DNA from 2 places in the Nocardioides houyundeii genome. Region 1 is predicted to be linked to the other one. Evidence: predicted binding sites of a transcription regulator. Region 1 holds the regulator's gene; the other holds the start of a gene.
What was found. Region 1 encodes HrcA, which represses chaperone genes, less so after heat shock. Its sites were predicted from a motif close to TTGGCACTCGNNNNNNNCGAGTGCCAA; they were not measured.
Positions count from the first base shown of each region.

Region 2: groL (chaperonin GroEL) is a predicted target of HrcA. The motif match lies at 2,491-2,517, and genes of this name have one in related genera.

Region 1 covers NZ_CP025581.1:2,465,075-2,472,817, forward strand. The annotation lists gene C0R66_RS11815 (Gmad2 immunoglobulin-like domain-containing protein) at 1-882, shown strand, start outside; gene C0R66_RS11820 (16S rRNA (uracil(1498)-N(3))-methyltransferase) at 869-1,624, opposite strand; gene dnaJ (molecular chaperone DnaJ) at 1,633-2,808, opposite strand; gene hrcA (heat-inducible transcriptional repressor HrcA) at 2,845-3,870, opposite strand; gene C0R66_RS11835 (MBL fold metallo-hydrolase) at 4,003-4,752, shown strand; gene C0R66_RS11840 (hypothetical protein) at 4,814-5,059, shown strand; gene C0R66_RS11845 (DUF3097 domain-containing protein) at 5,116-5,982, shown strand; gene hemW (radical SAM family heme chaperone HemW) at 6,000-7,220, opposite strand; gene C0R66_RS11855 (AMP-dependent synthetase/ligase) at 7,328-7,743, opposite strand, start outside.
Region 2 covers NZ_CP025581.1:2,986,191-2,993,933, forward strand. The annotation lists gene C0R66_RS14275 (NAD(P)/FAD-dependent oxidoreductase) at 1-591, opposite strand, end outside; gene groL (chaperonin GroEL) at 738-2,366, opposite strand; gene C0R66_RS14285 (TadE/TadG family type IV pilus assembly protein) at 2,600-4,189, opposite strand; gene C0R66_RS14290 (TadE/TadG family type IV pilus assembly protein) at 4,192-4,614, opposite strand; gene C0R66_RS14295 (methyltransferase) at 4,746-5,498, opposite strand; gene C0R66_RS14300 (hypothetical protein) at 5,508-7,743, opposite strand, start outside.

The DNA of each region.
Region 1 (7,743 bases):
GCCCAGCCCGCCGATCCCGAGACCCTGCCCGCCGCGGACAGCGCCTCGTCCCCGACCCAGGATCCGTCGGTCTCCGCCAGCCCGACGCCCGCCCCTGCCGAGACCGTGGAGCCCGAGGCCGAGGGGCCTGCGGCGTCGGTGCCGGCCGAGCGGACCACGGTCGGGGTGTACTTCGTCGGGGACGCACCCTCGGGACCGCGCCTCTTCCGCGAGTTCCGCTCGGTGTCCGCGCAGGACCCGCTGACGGAGGCTGCGGCGCTGCTCACCTCCGGTGACGTGCTGGACCCCGACTACCGCACCTTGTTCCCCCGAGGGTCGTTCGGCTCGGTGCGGGCGAGCGACGGCATGCTGGTCGTCGAGCTCGCCGACGGCGCGTGGGTCCAGCGTCCCCGGGGGATGACCCGGGAGCACGCCGAGCTGGCGGTCCAGCAGCTGCTGCACACGCTGCAGGCCGTGATCCAGGCGCGCGCGCCGATGACGGTGCTGCTCGACGGCGTGCCGAGCACCCTGCTGGGGGTGCCGACCGCCGGTGGGGTGACCAACGCGGACCCGCTGGAGGTGCTGGCCCTGGTCAACGTCACCAGTCCCGAGCAGGGCTCACGGCCGAGCGGGTCGTTGCGCGCCACTGGCGTGGCCAGCTCCCCCGAGGCCAACGTGCCCTGGGAGATCCGCCGGGGCCAGGAGGTGGTGATGACCGGTTTCGCCACCGCGGAGGGCTGGATGGACAAGCTGTATCCCTGGCAGACCGAGGAGATCGACGTCTCCGGCCTGGCGAAGGGCAGCTACACCTTCGTGGCCTCGACCGACGACCCCTCCGACGGCGAGGGCCGCAACGAGGGCGGCGGCCCCACCACGGACTCCAAGGACTTCACCCTGCGGTAGTGGTCCCGGCGCCCCAGCGTGAGGTCCGCGACATGAGCGCACCGAGGGCCACCACGCCCGCGGTGGAGGTGCGCAGCACCTCGGACCCCAGTCGCACCGGCACCACGCCGGCGAACGTCTCGAGCTCCTCGGGAGCGATCCCGCCCTCGGGGCCGACCACCACCACGACGCGACCCTCGACGGGCAGCTCCAGGGCCGCAACGGTGGCCGCTGCGTCCTCGTGGAGCACCACCGCGAGGTCGGCCTCGGCCAGCAGCGCGGCCACCTCCGGGGTGGAGGCGAGCGGATCGACCTCCGGGAACCAGGTTCGCCGCGCCTGCTTGGCGGCCTCCCGAGCTGTGGCGACCCACTTGGCGTGGGACTTCGTTGCCCGCTCACCGCGCCAGACGGCGACGCTGCGGGCGGCGGCCCAGGGCACGATGCGGTCGGCACCGACCTCGGTCAGCACCTCCACCGCGAGCTCCCCGCGCTCTCCCTTGGGCAGCGCCTGGACCACGGTGAACCACGGCCCGGTCCGGGCCACGCTCTGCCGGTCCTCGACCCGCACCGCCAGGGAGCGCTTGCCGGTCGCGGTGACCTCGCCGGTGACCCGGAGCCCGGCCCCGTCGGTGAGGACGAGCCGCTCCCCGGCTCGCAGCCGACGTACGGCGACGGCGTGGTGGGCCTCGTCCCCGGTCACCTCGACGGTGTCGCCGGGTCGGACGTCGACCAGGGTCGGCACCCAGTGGACCGGCAGGGACACGACAACCCTCAGTGCGCGTTGAAGGCGTCGCGGAGCCGCCCGAAGACGGACTTCTGCGAGTCCTTGACGGTGCCCTCGGGGGACTCCTCGCCACGGATCGCGGCCAGCTCGCGCAGCAGCTCCTCCTGGCGGGCGTCCAGCCGACTGGGCGTCTCGACGACCGTGGTGACGATCAGGTCGCCGCGGCCACCGCGCAGCCCCGGGACGCCGAACCCGCGGATCACCTGCTCGGCACCGGACTGAGTGCCGGCCGGCACCTCGAGGTCGAAGGTGGTGCGCAGGTCGGGGTCCTCGGAGGCCAGGTCCGCCTCCAGCAGCGGCAGGGTCAGGCTCGTGCCGAGCGCTGCGGCCGTCATCGGCACCGAGACGGTGCAGTGCAGGTCGTTCCCGTTCCGGATGAAGGTGGCGTGCTCGGCCACCCTGATCTCCACGTAGAGGTCGCCGGCGGGCCCACCACCGGGGCCGACCTCGCCCTGTCCGGCGAGCTGCACCCGCGTGCCGTCGTCGACGCCCGGCGGGATCTTCACGTTGAGGGTGCGGCGCGACCGGACCCGGCCGTCGCCACCGCACTCGCGGCAGGGGTCGGGGATGATCGTGCCGAAGCCGCGGCAGGCCGCGCACGGGCGCAGGGTCCTGATCTCGCCGAGGAACGAGCGCTGCACGTGGGCCACCTCGCCGGCTCCGCGGCAGGTCTCGCAGGGCACCGGTGTACTGCCGGGCGCGGCGCCCGCCCCGTGACACGCGGTGCAGACCACGGCCGTGTCCACCTTGATCTCGCGCGTGACGCCGAAGGCCGCCTCCGCCAGCTCGACCTCGAGGGCGATGAGGGCGTCCTGCCCGCGTCGGGTGCGGGGTCGCGGACCGCGGCCACCGGCCTGGGCGCCGGGTGCGCCGCCGCCGAAGAACGCGTCCATGATGTCGGTGAACGAGAAGCCCGCACCCTGGCTGAACCCGCCGGCGCCGCCAGCCCCGAAGGGGTCGCCGCCGCGGTCGTAGTAGGCGCGCTTCTGGGGGTCCGACAGCACCTCGTAGGCGGCCGAGACCTCCTTGAACTTCTCCTGCGTCTCCGGATCGGGGTTGACGTCCGGGTGCAGCTGCCTGGCCAGCCGGCGGTAGGCCTTCTTGATGGCGTCGCCGTCGGCGTCGCGGGCGACACCGAGCAGCTCGTACAGGTCCTGGCTCACACTTCGTCCTTCTCGTCTGTCATCTGCATGGGGGGCTCAGGCCTCGTCGAGGATGCGCGACACGTAGCGCGCGACAGCCCTGACGGCCGCCATCGTCCCGGGATAGTCCATCCGCGTGGGCCCTACGATGCCCAGGCTCGCGAGCGCGTCGGGGCCGGCACCGTAGCCGGTCGCGACCACGCTGGTCGCCGCCAGCTCGCTGTAGGGACCTTCTGCTCCGATGCGCACCGTGACGGCGCCGCCACTGGTGGCCTCGCCGAGCAGCTTCAGCAGCACCACGTGCTCCTCCAGGGCCTCCAGCAGGGGACGCACGGCGGTCTCGAAGCTGTCGCCGTAGCGCGCCAGGTTGGCCGCACCGCCCACCGCCACCCGCTGGTCGCTGCGGTGGTCCGACATGGCCTCGGCCAGGGCGTCGACGACGGCGGCGACCAGGGGCCGCTCGGGCTCCGCGACCTCGTCGGGCAGGGCGGCCAGCGCGGTTCCGGCATCGGCGATCCGCTGGCCGCCGGCGGCCCCGTTGACCCGGGTGCGCAGCTCCGCGAGCAGCTCGTCGTCCAGCGTCAGCCCCTCGGTGTCCACCAGCCGCTGCTCCACCCGGCCGGTGGACAGGATCAGCACCACGAGCAGCCGGGTGGGCGCCAGCGCGACCACCTCGACGTGGCGGACGGTGCTGCGCGAGAGCGTGGGGTACTGCACCACTGCCACCTGGCGGGTGAGCTGGGACAGCGTCCGTACCGAGCGCTGCACCACGTCGTCCAGGTCGACTGCGCCGTCGAGGAAGCTTGAGATCGCGCGCCGCTCCGCGGCACTCATCGGCTTCACCGTGGTGAGCCGGTCCACGAACAGGCGGTAGCCCTTGTCGGTGGGCACCCGGCCAGCGCTGGTGTGAGGCTGGTGGATGAAGCCCTCGTCCTCCAGTGCCGCCATGTCGTTGCGCACCGTCGCCGGAGACACGCCGAGACCGTGACGTTCCACCAGCGCCTTGGAACCCACCGGCTCCTCGGTCGCCACGTAGTCCTCCACGATGGCACGCAGGACGGCGAGCTTGCGGTCCTCCGACACTGGGTCACTCCTCGTCGAGATGATGGGGTTCGAGCTGATGGGCAGGCAGGGCACGGGACCGGTACGACTGGCACTCCGGGCCCGCGAGTGCCAAGTCTACTAGGCGCGCCACGCGGGACTAGGCTCGCCGCCATGGCTGAGTTCACAGAGGTGGCACACCGCGTGTGGGTGGCACGGTACGCCCAGCACGACGTCAACGTCGTCGTGGTGGCCGGTGCGGACGGCGTGCTGCTGGTCGACACCGGTGAGTCCGAGGCGGTGGGACGCGAGATCGCCCGTGACGTGCGGGGCCTCGGAGCGGGCGAGGTCACCGCGGTGGTCAACACCCACGACCACTTCGACCACGTCGGCGGCAACCCGGCCTTCGCCGGTGTCCCGGTCCATGCCCACGAGTCCGCCGCGGTGGTCGACGTCACCCACCCCTTCTCCTCGGTCCGGGTCCTGGACCTCGGGGGCCGCACGGTCGAGCTGGTGCACCCGGGTCGGGGCCACACGTCCGGCGACACCGTGGTGCGCGTGCCGGACGTCGACGTGCTGCTCGCCGGCGACCTGGTCGAGGAGTCGGCGCCGCCCTCCTACGGTGAGGACTCCTGGCCGTTCGAGTGGCCGCTAGCCCTGGACGTGGTGCTGAGCCTGACCACCTCCGCCTCGGTCGTCGTGCCCGGACACGGAGCCACGGTGGACCGCGACTTCGTGGAGCAGCAGCGGGCCGAGATCGGCATCGTGGCCGAGACCATCCGTGACCTCGCCGGTCGCGGGGTCCCGGTGGTCCAGGCTCTGGGCGCCGGCTCCTGGCCGTTCCCCGCGGAGGCGCTGGGTGAGGCGGTCGCACGTGGCTTCGAGCAGCTGCCACGCAGCCAGAAGCGCCTGCCCCTGGTGTGACTGCCCTGCTCCGACTGCCCGGGTGTGACTGCCCCGGGGCCGCGCTGGGTACTCGCCTGACATGAGCCAGCCCCCCGAGATGCCCGACGCCCCCTCGAGCAGCGGTGACGCCACCGCCGACGACGAGAACGGCACCGCCCCCGAGCAGCCCAACCTGGCCGGGGTCGACGACGACCAGCTGCCGGAGGACCTGCGGCCGGAGGAGAACCCGCTGGCCCGGCCCCTGGACCCGGACGACCCGACCACCCGCAGTCCCGAGGAGCTGGACCTGCTCGGGGACGAGGATCAGGAGCCCGGGCAGTCCTGAGCCGCTCCCCGGCGCGTCGGCGTCGCCCGGGGTGACCGGGTGCCTAGCGTTGGCTGGTGCCTTCCTCCACTGATCGCCCCACTGACCGATACGGCTCCGACGTCCTCGCCACCGACTGGCGCAAGCCCGCACGCGGTCGTGCCACCGAGCACGCCGCGGAGCTGGGTCTGGTGGTGGAGGAGGTGACGACCCAGTGGTGCGGGGAGATCGTGGCGATCGACCGCGACCTGCGCACGCTGACCCTGGAGGACCGGCGCGCCAAGCGGCGCACGTTCCCGATGGGGCCGGGCTTCCTGCTCGAGGGTGCACCGGTCGTGCTGACCCCGCCCGTGCAGGTGGCGACCCCGGCCAAGCCGACCCGGACCGCGTCCGGCTCCGTCGCGGTGCACGGGGTGAAGGCCCGGGTGGCCCGGCAGAGCCGGATCTTCGTGGAGGGCCGGCACGACGCCGAGCTGGTGGAGAAGGTCTGGGGCGACGACCTGCGGATCGAGGGGGTCGTCGTGGAGTTCCTGGGAGGCGTCGACGACCTCGCCGACCACCTGCTCGACTTCAAGCCGGGACCGGACCGTCGGGTGGGGGTGCTGGTGGACCACCTGGTGCCGGGCTCCAAGGAGAGCCGCATCGCCCAGGGCATCATGCGCTCGCAGGTGGGCAAGCACGTGCTGATCGTGGGCCACCCGTTCATCGACATCTGGCAGGCGGTGAAGCCCAGCAGGCTCGGCTTCTCGCGCTGGCCCGACGTTCCCCGGTCGATCGACTGGAAGAAGGGCACCTGCCAGCAGCTCGGATGGCCGCACCGCGACCAGGCGGACATCGCCCGGGCCTGGAAGCACGTCCTCGGCGCCGTACGCGGCTTCCAGGACCTCGACCCCTCGCTGCTCGGCCGGGTCGAGGAGCTCATCGACTTCGTCACCGCGCCCTGAGGGGCGGCTGGTCCTGGTCAGTCGGGCAGCAGCTCGCGCACGACGCCGTCAGCCAGCAGCCTGCCCTCACGGGTGAGCACCAACCGCTCCCCCTCCAGGACCGCCAGGCCCCGGTCCAGCACGGTCGGGATCCTGGCACGGCCCGCCGGATCGAGCACTGCGCGGTCCAGTCCCTCGCGCAGCCTCAGCTCCAGCAGGACCCGTTCGGTGTGGCGGTCCTCGGCGGTCAGCACCTCCCGGCCCTGCCCCGGGCTGCTGCCCTGGGCCAGCCGCTGACCGTAGGCCGCGGGGTGCTTGACGTTCCACCACCGGACTCCGCCGACGTGGGAGTGCGCGCCGGGACCGACGCCCCACCAGTCCCCGCCGGTCCAGTACAGCCAGTTGTGCCGGCAGCGGCTGCGCTCGCGCCGCGCCCAGTTGGAGACCTCGTACCAGTCGAACCCGGCCGCGGAGAGTCGCTCGTCGGCAAGCAGGTACTTGTCGGCCAGGTCGTCGTCGTCGGGCATCGGCAGCTCGCCGCGACGGACCCGTCGCGCCAGCGCGGTCCCCTGCTCGACGATGAGGGAGTACGCCGAGACGTGGTCGGGGTCGCTGGCCAGTGCCGCCTCCAGCGAGGTCGCCCAGTCCGCCATCGACTCCCCCGGCGTGCCGTAGATGAGGTCGAGGCTGAGCTCCTCGAAGCCTGCCGCACGCGCCCACTGCACCGCCAGCGGCACTCGCAGCGGGTCGTGCGTCCGGTCCAGCGTCGCCAGCACCGCGGGCACGGCCGACTGCATGCCGAACGAGAGCCGGGTGAACCCCGACTCGCGCAGCAGCGCCAGGTCCGCTGCGCTCACGCTGTCGGGGTTGGCCTCGGTCGTCACCTCGGCGTCGTCGGCCAGGCCGAACTCCGAGCGCACGGCGGCGAGGATCCGGCCCAGGTCGCCCGGCGGCAGCAGCGTGGGGGTCCCTCCGCCGAAGAACACGGTGGAGACCGGCCGGTCGACGGACCCGAGGACCCGGCGGGCCAGCCGTAGCTCGGCGATGGCCGCATCGGCGTAGGAGGAGACCGATGCGCCGGTCACGTCACCGAGCTCGGTGGCGGTGTAGGTGTTGAAGTCGCAGTAGCCGCAGCGAACCCGGCAGAACGGAACATGCACGTAAAGGCCGAAGGGCCGGTCGGCGGCACCGAGCAGGGCTGCCTCCGGGAGGGCGCCGTCGGCGGGGACCGGCTCGGCGGAGAGTTGGACGGATGGCACGCCTCCATCCCACCACGGCGTGGGAAAGAGGGCCCAATGGCGACATGACGAACGGGTGCCGGCAGCTCAGCCGGCACCCGTCGTCACAGGTGGTGAAGGGTGCTGGGTCAGGCGTACATCTTGTCGATGACGTCGGTGTAGTTCTTCTGCACCACGTTCCGCTTGACCTTCATCGAGGGAGTCAGCTCACCGGACTCCACGGTGAGGTCGTGGTCGAGGAGCTCCCACTTCTTCACGGTCTCCCAGCGGTTGAGCTGGCCGTTCATCTCCTCGACGTAGTCGTGGACCATCGACTTGACCTTGTCGCTGCGCACGATGTCGGTGTACGACGACCCGGCCATCCCGTTCTCCTCCGCCCAGACGGCCATGGCGTCCGGGTCGAGGGTGACCAGCGCCACGCAGTACGGCCGCTCGTCGCCGAAGACCATGAACTGGCTCGCGTAGGGGCAGACGGCCTTGAACTTGGACTCGATGGCCGGCGGGGCGACGTACTTGCCGTTGGAGGTCTTGAAGAGCTCCTTGA
Region 2 (7,743 bases), 520 kb from region 1:
CGCGGCGCCGATCGCCGGCGACAGCGCGGGCTCGACCGCCCGGGCCTCGTCGCCGGTGAGCACGTCGTGCTCCAGCGGCTGACCGCTGTCGCGGATGTGCGCGATCTCCTCAAGCAGGGTCTTGGCCTCCTCCCGCGTCCGGTACGCCGCGAGGAACGGCCGGGCCTCGAGCGTGGGCGCCTCCACCCCGCCGCGCCGCAGCTCCTCGAACGCCTCCAGGGCCAGGGAGTTGATCGGCACGAGCGCCGACATCGCGCTCTTCCACCTCGGCATCGTGGAGTTGCGCGCGAAACGGACCAGGAACGAGAGCAGCCGGCGGTCGGTGGTGACCGGCACGTAGACCGGCGACTTCGGGCTGACCACGGCCCGCAGCCCGTACTTGAGCACCGCGGGCTCCGGCAGCGGCGTGGCCAGTCCCGGCGTCAGCCAGCCGGCATTGCCCCAGGAGGAGCCTGCGGCGATGCCGGTCCGGTCCAGCACGGTGACCGTGACGCCGCGTTCCTGCAGGTGCCAGGCCGTGGCCAGTCCGACCATGCCCGCTCCGACGACGGCGACGCTGCGCGGCGACTCGTGCTCCATGCTGCGAAGCATGCCTCACCCCTGTGACGGATGCCAGCAGATCCGACACTTGAGTGTCATACGCCCGGGCCGGCCTCGCTCCCCCAAATGCCCGACAGGGCCCCGGTCGTGAGACCGAGGCCCTGCCGATGGTGCTGTGGTGCGGTGTTGCTGGCGGATCAGAAGTCCATGCCACCCATGCCGCCGGTGGGGTCGCCGCCCATCGGGGCAGCCTTCTCCGGCTTGTCGGCCACGACGGCCTCGGTGGTCAGGAACAGGGCGGCGATCGACGCGGCGTTCTGCAGTGCCGAGCGGGTCACCTTCGCCGGGTCGATGATGCCCTCGGCGATCATGTCGACGTACTCGCCGTTCGCGGCGTTCAGGCCGTGGCCGGGGGTCAGGTTGCGCACCTTCTCCGCCACGACGCCACCCTCGAGACCGGCGTTGATCGCGATCTGCTTGAGCGGGGCCTCGATGGCGACGCGCACGATGTTGGCACCCGTGGCCTCGTCGCCGGTCAGCTCGAGCTTGGTGAACGCCTCGGCACCGGCCTGGACCAGCGCCACGCCGCCACCGGCGACGATGCCCTCCTCGACGGCAGCCTTCGCGTTGCGAACGGCGTCCTCGATGCGGTGCTTGCGCTCCTTGAGCTCGACCTCGGTGGCCGCGCCGACCTTGATCACCGCGACACCGCCGGCCAGCTTGGCCAGGCGCTCCTGCAGCTTCTCGCGGTCGTAGTCGGAGTCCGACTTGTCGATCTCGGCGCGGATCTGGTTGACCCGGCCCTCGATCTGGGCGGTGTCACCGGAGCCCTCGACGATGGTGGTCTCGTCCTTGGTGATGACGACCTTGCGGGCCTGGCCCAGCAGCTCGATGCCGGCCGACTCCAGCTTGAGGCCGACCTCCTCGGAGATGACCTGGCCACCGGTGAGGATGGCGATGTCCTGCAGCATGGCCTTGCGGCGGTCACCGAAGCCCGGGGCCTTGACGGCGACGGACTTGAAGGTGCCACGGATCTTGTTCACGACCAGCGTGGACAGGGCCTCGCCGTCGACGTCCTCGGCGATGATGACCAGCGGCTTGCCGGACTGCATGACCTTCTCGAGCAGGGGCAGCAGGTCCTTGACGTTGCTGACCTTGGAGTTGGCGATGAGGATGTAGGGGTCCTCCAGCACGGTCTCCATGCGCTCGGGGTCGGTGACGAAGTAGGCCGAGATGTAGCCCTTGTCGAACCGCATGCCCTCGGTGAGCTCGAGGTCGAGGCCGAACGTGTTCGACTCCTCGACGGTGATGACGCCTTCCTTGCCGACCTTGTCCATCGCCTCGGCGATGATCTCGCCGACGGTGGTGTCAGCCGCGGAGATGCTCGCGGTCGAGGCGATCTGCTCCTTGGTCTCGACGTCCTTGGCCATGCTGAGCAGCTGTGCGGACACAGCGTCGACAGCGGCCTCGATGCCGCGCTTGAGGCCCATCGGGTTCGCACCCGCGGCCACGTTGCGCAGGCCCTCGCGGACCATCGCCTGGGCGAGGACCGTGGCGGTCGTCGTGCCGTCACCGGCGACGTCGTCGGTCTTCTTGGCAACTTCCTTGACGAGCTCGGCCCCGATCTTCTCGTACGGGTCCTCCAGCTCGATCTCCTTGGCGATGGACACGCCGTCGTTCGTGATGGTGGGGGCGCCCCACTTCTTCTCGAGCACGACGTTGCGACCCTTGGGGCCGAGCGTGACCTTGACCGCGTCGGCGAGCGTGTTCATTCCACGCTCGAGACCGCGGCGGGCCTCCTCGTTGAAAGCAATCAGCTTAGGCATGACTCCTGCGATTCCTTTGGGAGTTCGGGGGTACGGCGCTGGCGGGTTGCCCGCGACGGACGATCCGGCTGCCCGGCGGACCCTTCCCGCCGGCGCTTCGGACCTCAACGTCACCAGTCCGTGTTTGTCACTCTCATCATAAGAGTGCCAACGTCATGTTTAGCACTCGACCCCGGAGAGTGCAAACGCCCCCGGCCCGACGAGCGGACCGGGGACGTGCGCGAGAGGCACCCTCAGGCGGGCAGCCGGATCAGCTTGATCCCCCCGGAGAGCGAGCCCAGCGCGGTCTGGAAGATCGGACCGAGCTCGGATCCGTTGGAGGCGCAGAAGTAGAAGTCCCCGTCGCCGTTCTCGGTGGTCTTCTCCGCCGTGGTGCTGCAGTCGCTGTCGGCCCTGGACGCCGCCCCCGTCCCCGGGTGCGGCGAGGCAGCGGCAGCGAGGGCGTCACGGACGTAGGGGTGCGTGGTGCTGTTGCCGCACCTGGCGGTGTTGGCGTCGCCGAAACCGACCGTGATGATGATGGGTCCGGCGTTCTTGGTCTGGGCGGCGATGTCGGTGAAGTTCTTGCAGGCCTGCTTGATCTGCTCGTTGTTCTCGCCTCCCACGCCCATGTCACCCGGCACGGTCAAGCTGAGTCCGTTGCTGTCCTTGTTGAGGACCTCCTGCGGCTTGCCGTCGGTTTCGAAGATGATGGCCTTGCGGACCGTCCCGGGACGGGTGGTCGGGAGCGAAGCCAGGTTGTTGAGGTCGTACCCCAGCAGGTAGCGCGCCGCTCCCTTGAGCGCACTGGCCAGGTGGGTCCTGAAGTTGGGCGAGGAATACTCGTTGCGCATGCAGGCGATTGACTTCACCAGCTGGCTGGCCGAGTTGAGCGTGGGAGTGGTGGCACTTGTCAAGTAGTTGTTGCTGAAGGGGACGGCAACCCACTCCCCCTTCACGACGTCAACCTGGACCTGAGTGTTGACCCGGGCCGCGTAGGCGGAGTCGCTCTCGTTACGGCCCTGCGCAGGCCCGGTGAACGTGAAGTCGTACGGGTCGGTCAGGCAGTTGATGTCGGTCTTCTTGGACTTGTGGATCGTCGCCAGAGAGACGTAGTGCATCAGGGGGTTCATCGTCTTCAACGCCCCCTCGATGCCGTCGACCATGGCCCTGCGGTTGGGGTCGCTCATCGACTGCGTCCGGTCCGCGAGGATCACCACGTCCATGGGGTTGGGCATCGACGTCCCGCAGGACCCGGCGCAGGCCGTGGAGACGACCACCCCGGTGTTGCCCTGGTCGAACCCGATCACCGGGGCGAAGTTGTAGTCCACGAGCTTGCTGTCCCACACCGAGATGGTGTTGCACTTGCCCTGCGTCGCATGGCACGGGACGGCGCAGATGGCCTCGTTGCAGGTCCAGCCGTCCACGCTCGCGGTCTTCTTCTTGTAGTTGGTGGCGTTGTACGGGGTGGCCGCACCCGGGCTGCAGGTGGCCGGCATCTGGGTCCAGTCCGGCACCAGCGGAGACCCGGTCGAGGCCACCACGCAGTAGAGCTTGCCCTCCGGGCTGGAGTCGGGGTCCGCGGCCTTCGCGGTGGCCACCGCCGCGGCCAGAGCCGCAGACCCGCTGGTGGAGAGGCTGAAGGCCGCCTCGTGGGCCGCCATGTCCATGGTGTCGTGCAGGCGCTGCTTGGAGGAGACCTGGCTGGCGATGTCCACCCCGACCGCCGCCATCGCGAAGAGCAGCACCACCAGGACAGCGGTGATCACGGCGACGGCGCCGCGCTCCTTTTCACGGTTGCGCCGTGCGTCGACCAGGCGGGACAGGATCCAGGGAGCACTCATGGTCATTCGATCCTCATCTGCGCGGTGCGGTCGAGGTTGATGGAGTTCCCGAAGAGGTAGCTGATCGGCGTGATCATGGTGTGGGTGTACTTCACCGTGACGACCGCCCAGCCGTTGGACACCGCGTCGGTGTCGTAGTTGCTGCCGCAGGCCCCGCCGGTCGGCTTCTTGCACGACACGACCACCGTCGCGCCCGCGAGGTTGCCGAGGCTCTCGTTGGCGGCCGCCACGATCTGGGCCTTCGTGCCACCCAGGCTCGCCTCGCGCGCGGCGTCGCGGGAGGCGTTGTTGATCACCGAGTGGCGGTTGATCGCATAGCCGAAGTCGATGATGCCGAAGCACAGCATGAACAGGATCGGCATGATCAGCGCGAACTCGACCGCGGCCGCACCCCGCTCATCGTGGCGTCTGGCACGAATCGACATGTTGCTCCCTCTGGCGTCCGGCGCAGGAGTCCCCGGGCAGCTCGACTACCGACGGGTACAGCGCATCGTCGACACACTAGGAACGCGGGCGTCCGGGCGGAGCGCAAACGAGCCAAGATGGCCCGAACGGTCTAGACCTCGTGACCGTTCGGACGGTCCGCTGGAGCGCCGTCGGGATACCGCTCCGCGAGCACCGTCCACTTGTTGGTGCCCTCGAGGTTGGCGCCCTTCTCGATGATCACCAGGTTGTGGAAGCAGTGCACCGCCTTCACCCACCTGTCGGTGTACGACGGCTGGTGCGCCACGACGTACTCCTCGTGGTTGAGACCGTCGATCAGGTCCTTGACCAGGTCCATCGTGGTGCCCCGGGCGTGCCGGTCCTCCTGCCCGCCCCACTCGGGCCAGTAGGAGGTCTGGGTGTCCTCGATCGCGTAGACCGCCCCCTCGGGCAGCAGCGGGAAGAGGATCTCGAAGGTCCTGCGAATGTGTGCCGGCACGTGCGACCCGTCGTCCACGACGACCAGCGGCACGCCCTGCTCCGCCACGATGCGGTGCAGCACCGCCTCGTCGGTCTGGTCGCCCCGGTAGGTGGTGATCCGGTTGCGGTCCACGAACGACTTGTCCTCGATGTCGAGGCCGACGATGTTGGCCCGGGGGAAGAACCACTTCCAGGACTTCAGCGACGCACCGCCCTGACGGCTGCGCGCGTAGCCGCCGACGCCGATCTCGAGCAGGGTGAACTCGGTGTCCCGCAGGTGCTCCAGGTGCCGCTGGTAGTGCGGGGTGTACCGGTGCACGCCCCACTTGTCGGTGCCGAAGTGCTCGGCCAGCTCGGTGAGGTCGAGGTCGGAGAGAGGACGCTGCGTCGAGGGTTCACCGGGCATCGCGCCAGCCTAGTGGCGCTCGAGAATCCTCAGTCGTCCGGCGGCTCCGGTGGCCGGCGTGGTCGAGGCCGGCAGGCCGTGCCCGTCGGTGGGTTCGCCCGGGCCCCGCTGCACCGTGGCGCGGGACACCAGTGGCGCGGCCTCGAAGGCGGCTGCCACTCGAGCCGCCCGGGTGCTGATCCTCTGCTCCTTCGCCCGTGCTCGCTTGGCCTTGGCCTTGGCCTTGGCCTTGGCCTTGGCGAGCTTCTTCTTGGCCTTCTTGGCCTTGAGCCGCTGGGCCTTGGCCCGCTTCTTCGCCACCGCGTCCTTATCGGTCGTCTTGGTGGTGGCCGGAGGCGCCGCCTGCTGCTGGGAGCTCGCCGGATCCGGTGAGGTGAACCACGAGGTCCACGGCGTGAGCAGCAAGGAGACCGCCGCCGCGGGGTCGACCGTCGGCACCGGCGGCGGCGCGACGGTCGGCCCGGTAGCGGGGGTGCTGGTGGGTTGGGGCATCGGGGCCGCGTCCACCGTCGGCTCCGGCGTCGGCTCCGGCGTCGGCTCCGGCGTCGGCGCGGGGGTCGGCTCGCCCGAAGGCTCGGGGGTCGGCTCGCCCGAAGGCTCGGGGGTCGGCTCGCCCGAAGGCTCGGGGGTCGGCTCGAGCGACGGCTCGCCCGAAGGCTCGGGCGACGGCTCGCCCGAAGGCTCGGGCGACGGCTCGCCCGAAGGCTCGGGCGACGGCTCGCCCGAAGGCTCGGGCGACGGCTCGAGCGACGGCTCGGGGGTCGGCTCGGGCGTCGGCTCCGGCGTCGGCTCCGGCGTCGGCTCGACCGAAGGGTCGACGTGCGGCTCAGGCGTCGGTTCCGGCGTGGGCTCGACCGAGGGCTCCGGCGTCGGCTCCGGTGTCGGCTCCTCGCCCGGCGGCCCGAGCACCAGGGTCTGCATGTCCCCGTGGTCGGTGACCGCCACTCTCCCGTCGTGAACGTCGATGCCGCGGAAGGAGTGCCGGTTGCCATACGGAGCTCCGGACGACATCGCCAACGACTCCCACCCGTCGTACAGGGTGGCAGCCACGGGACCTCCGGCCGCCCAGCTGTCCAGGTCGACCGAGCCGATCTGGCTCGAGGAGTCGAAGTCCTCGTCGGAGAGGGTGAACCACAGGGTGTCCCCGTCCCGGGTGATGCTGTGGGTCTGCAGGTCCCGGTCGACGGGGAGGTCGACGGTGCTCCACTCCAGGGTGGCCTTGTCCAGGCGCAGGATGCGGTTGCCGCCGTACTCGTTGTAGTAGACGGCCCCCTCGTCCACGGCGATCTGCCAGGCCACGCTCTCGAACTCCTTGAGCGAGGTGGCCGGCGGGTGGTACGTCGCGGTCAGGGTGTTGCTGGCGGGGTCGTATCGGCGCAGCCTGCGATCGGCCCAGTTGGTGAACCAGAGCGCGTCGAGCTCGGCGTCGAAGGCCAGGTGCGTGGCCCCGGGTGGGAGGGTGCTGGAGCCGTGGTGCACGCAGTCGGCCGCCTCGTCGCCCTCCTGCGTCGGCGTGCAGGCCAGTGCGTCGACGCTCACCTGGGCGGCGGCCCGGACCCGCTCGATCTCGTCGGGCGCCATCCTGGGGTCGCCGCCGAAGTCCAGCGAGTTCTGGCACCGCGCACCGAGGCCGGAGGCCTTGACCCAGCCGATCGTGGAGTACTTGCCGCGGCGCTGGTGGTCGCCGGCGCTCTCGGCGAACCAGATCCGGTCCCGGCGGGTGTCGTGAGCCAGGCCGATGACCTGGTTGTTGTCACCCGGCAGCGGCACCGCGCAGGCGGCGAAGGGGGCGGTGGTGGAGTAGCGCACCAGCATCGAGTGGTTCCCCTGGCCCCCACCCTGCTGTCCCCCGAGCGAGACCCAGACGCTGTCAGGGGTGGAGACAATTGCCTCGCCGAGCTCGCTCGCGGCCCGGTGTCCGCCCCAGGACGAGCCGAAGGGACGGGTCCAGTCGAGGATCGCCCTGCTCTCCCGGTAGGTCGCGAGCGGGATGTCGTGCCGCTTGGCCTTCGCGCCGACGGAGCGCCCCACCGCCATCGTGAACTCCCCCAGCGTCCACACCGCACCGGAGTCGTCGAAGGTGGTGTCGAGGGGATGCCCGACGAACTCGTGCTGACTCCAGCTGGCCTGGGTCAGCGAGAACGCCTCGGACCAGTCCTGGGTCGACCACGCCACCTCCGCGCGGACGGACGGGACAGCGGGCACCGACGCGGTCGACGGGACGGCGGCGACCAGCACGCCGGTG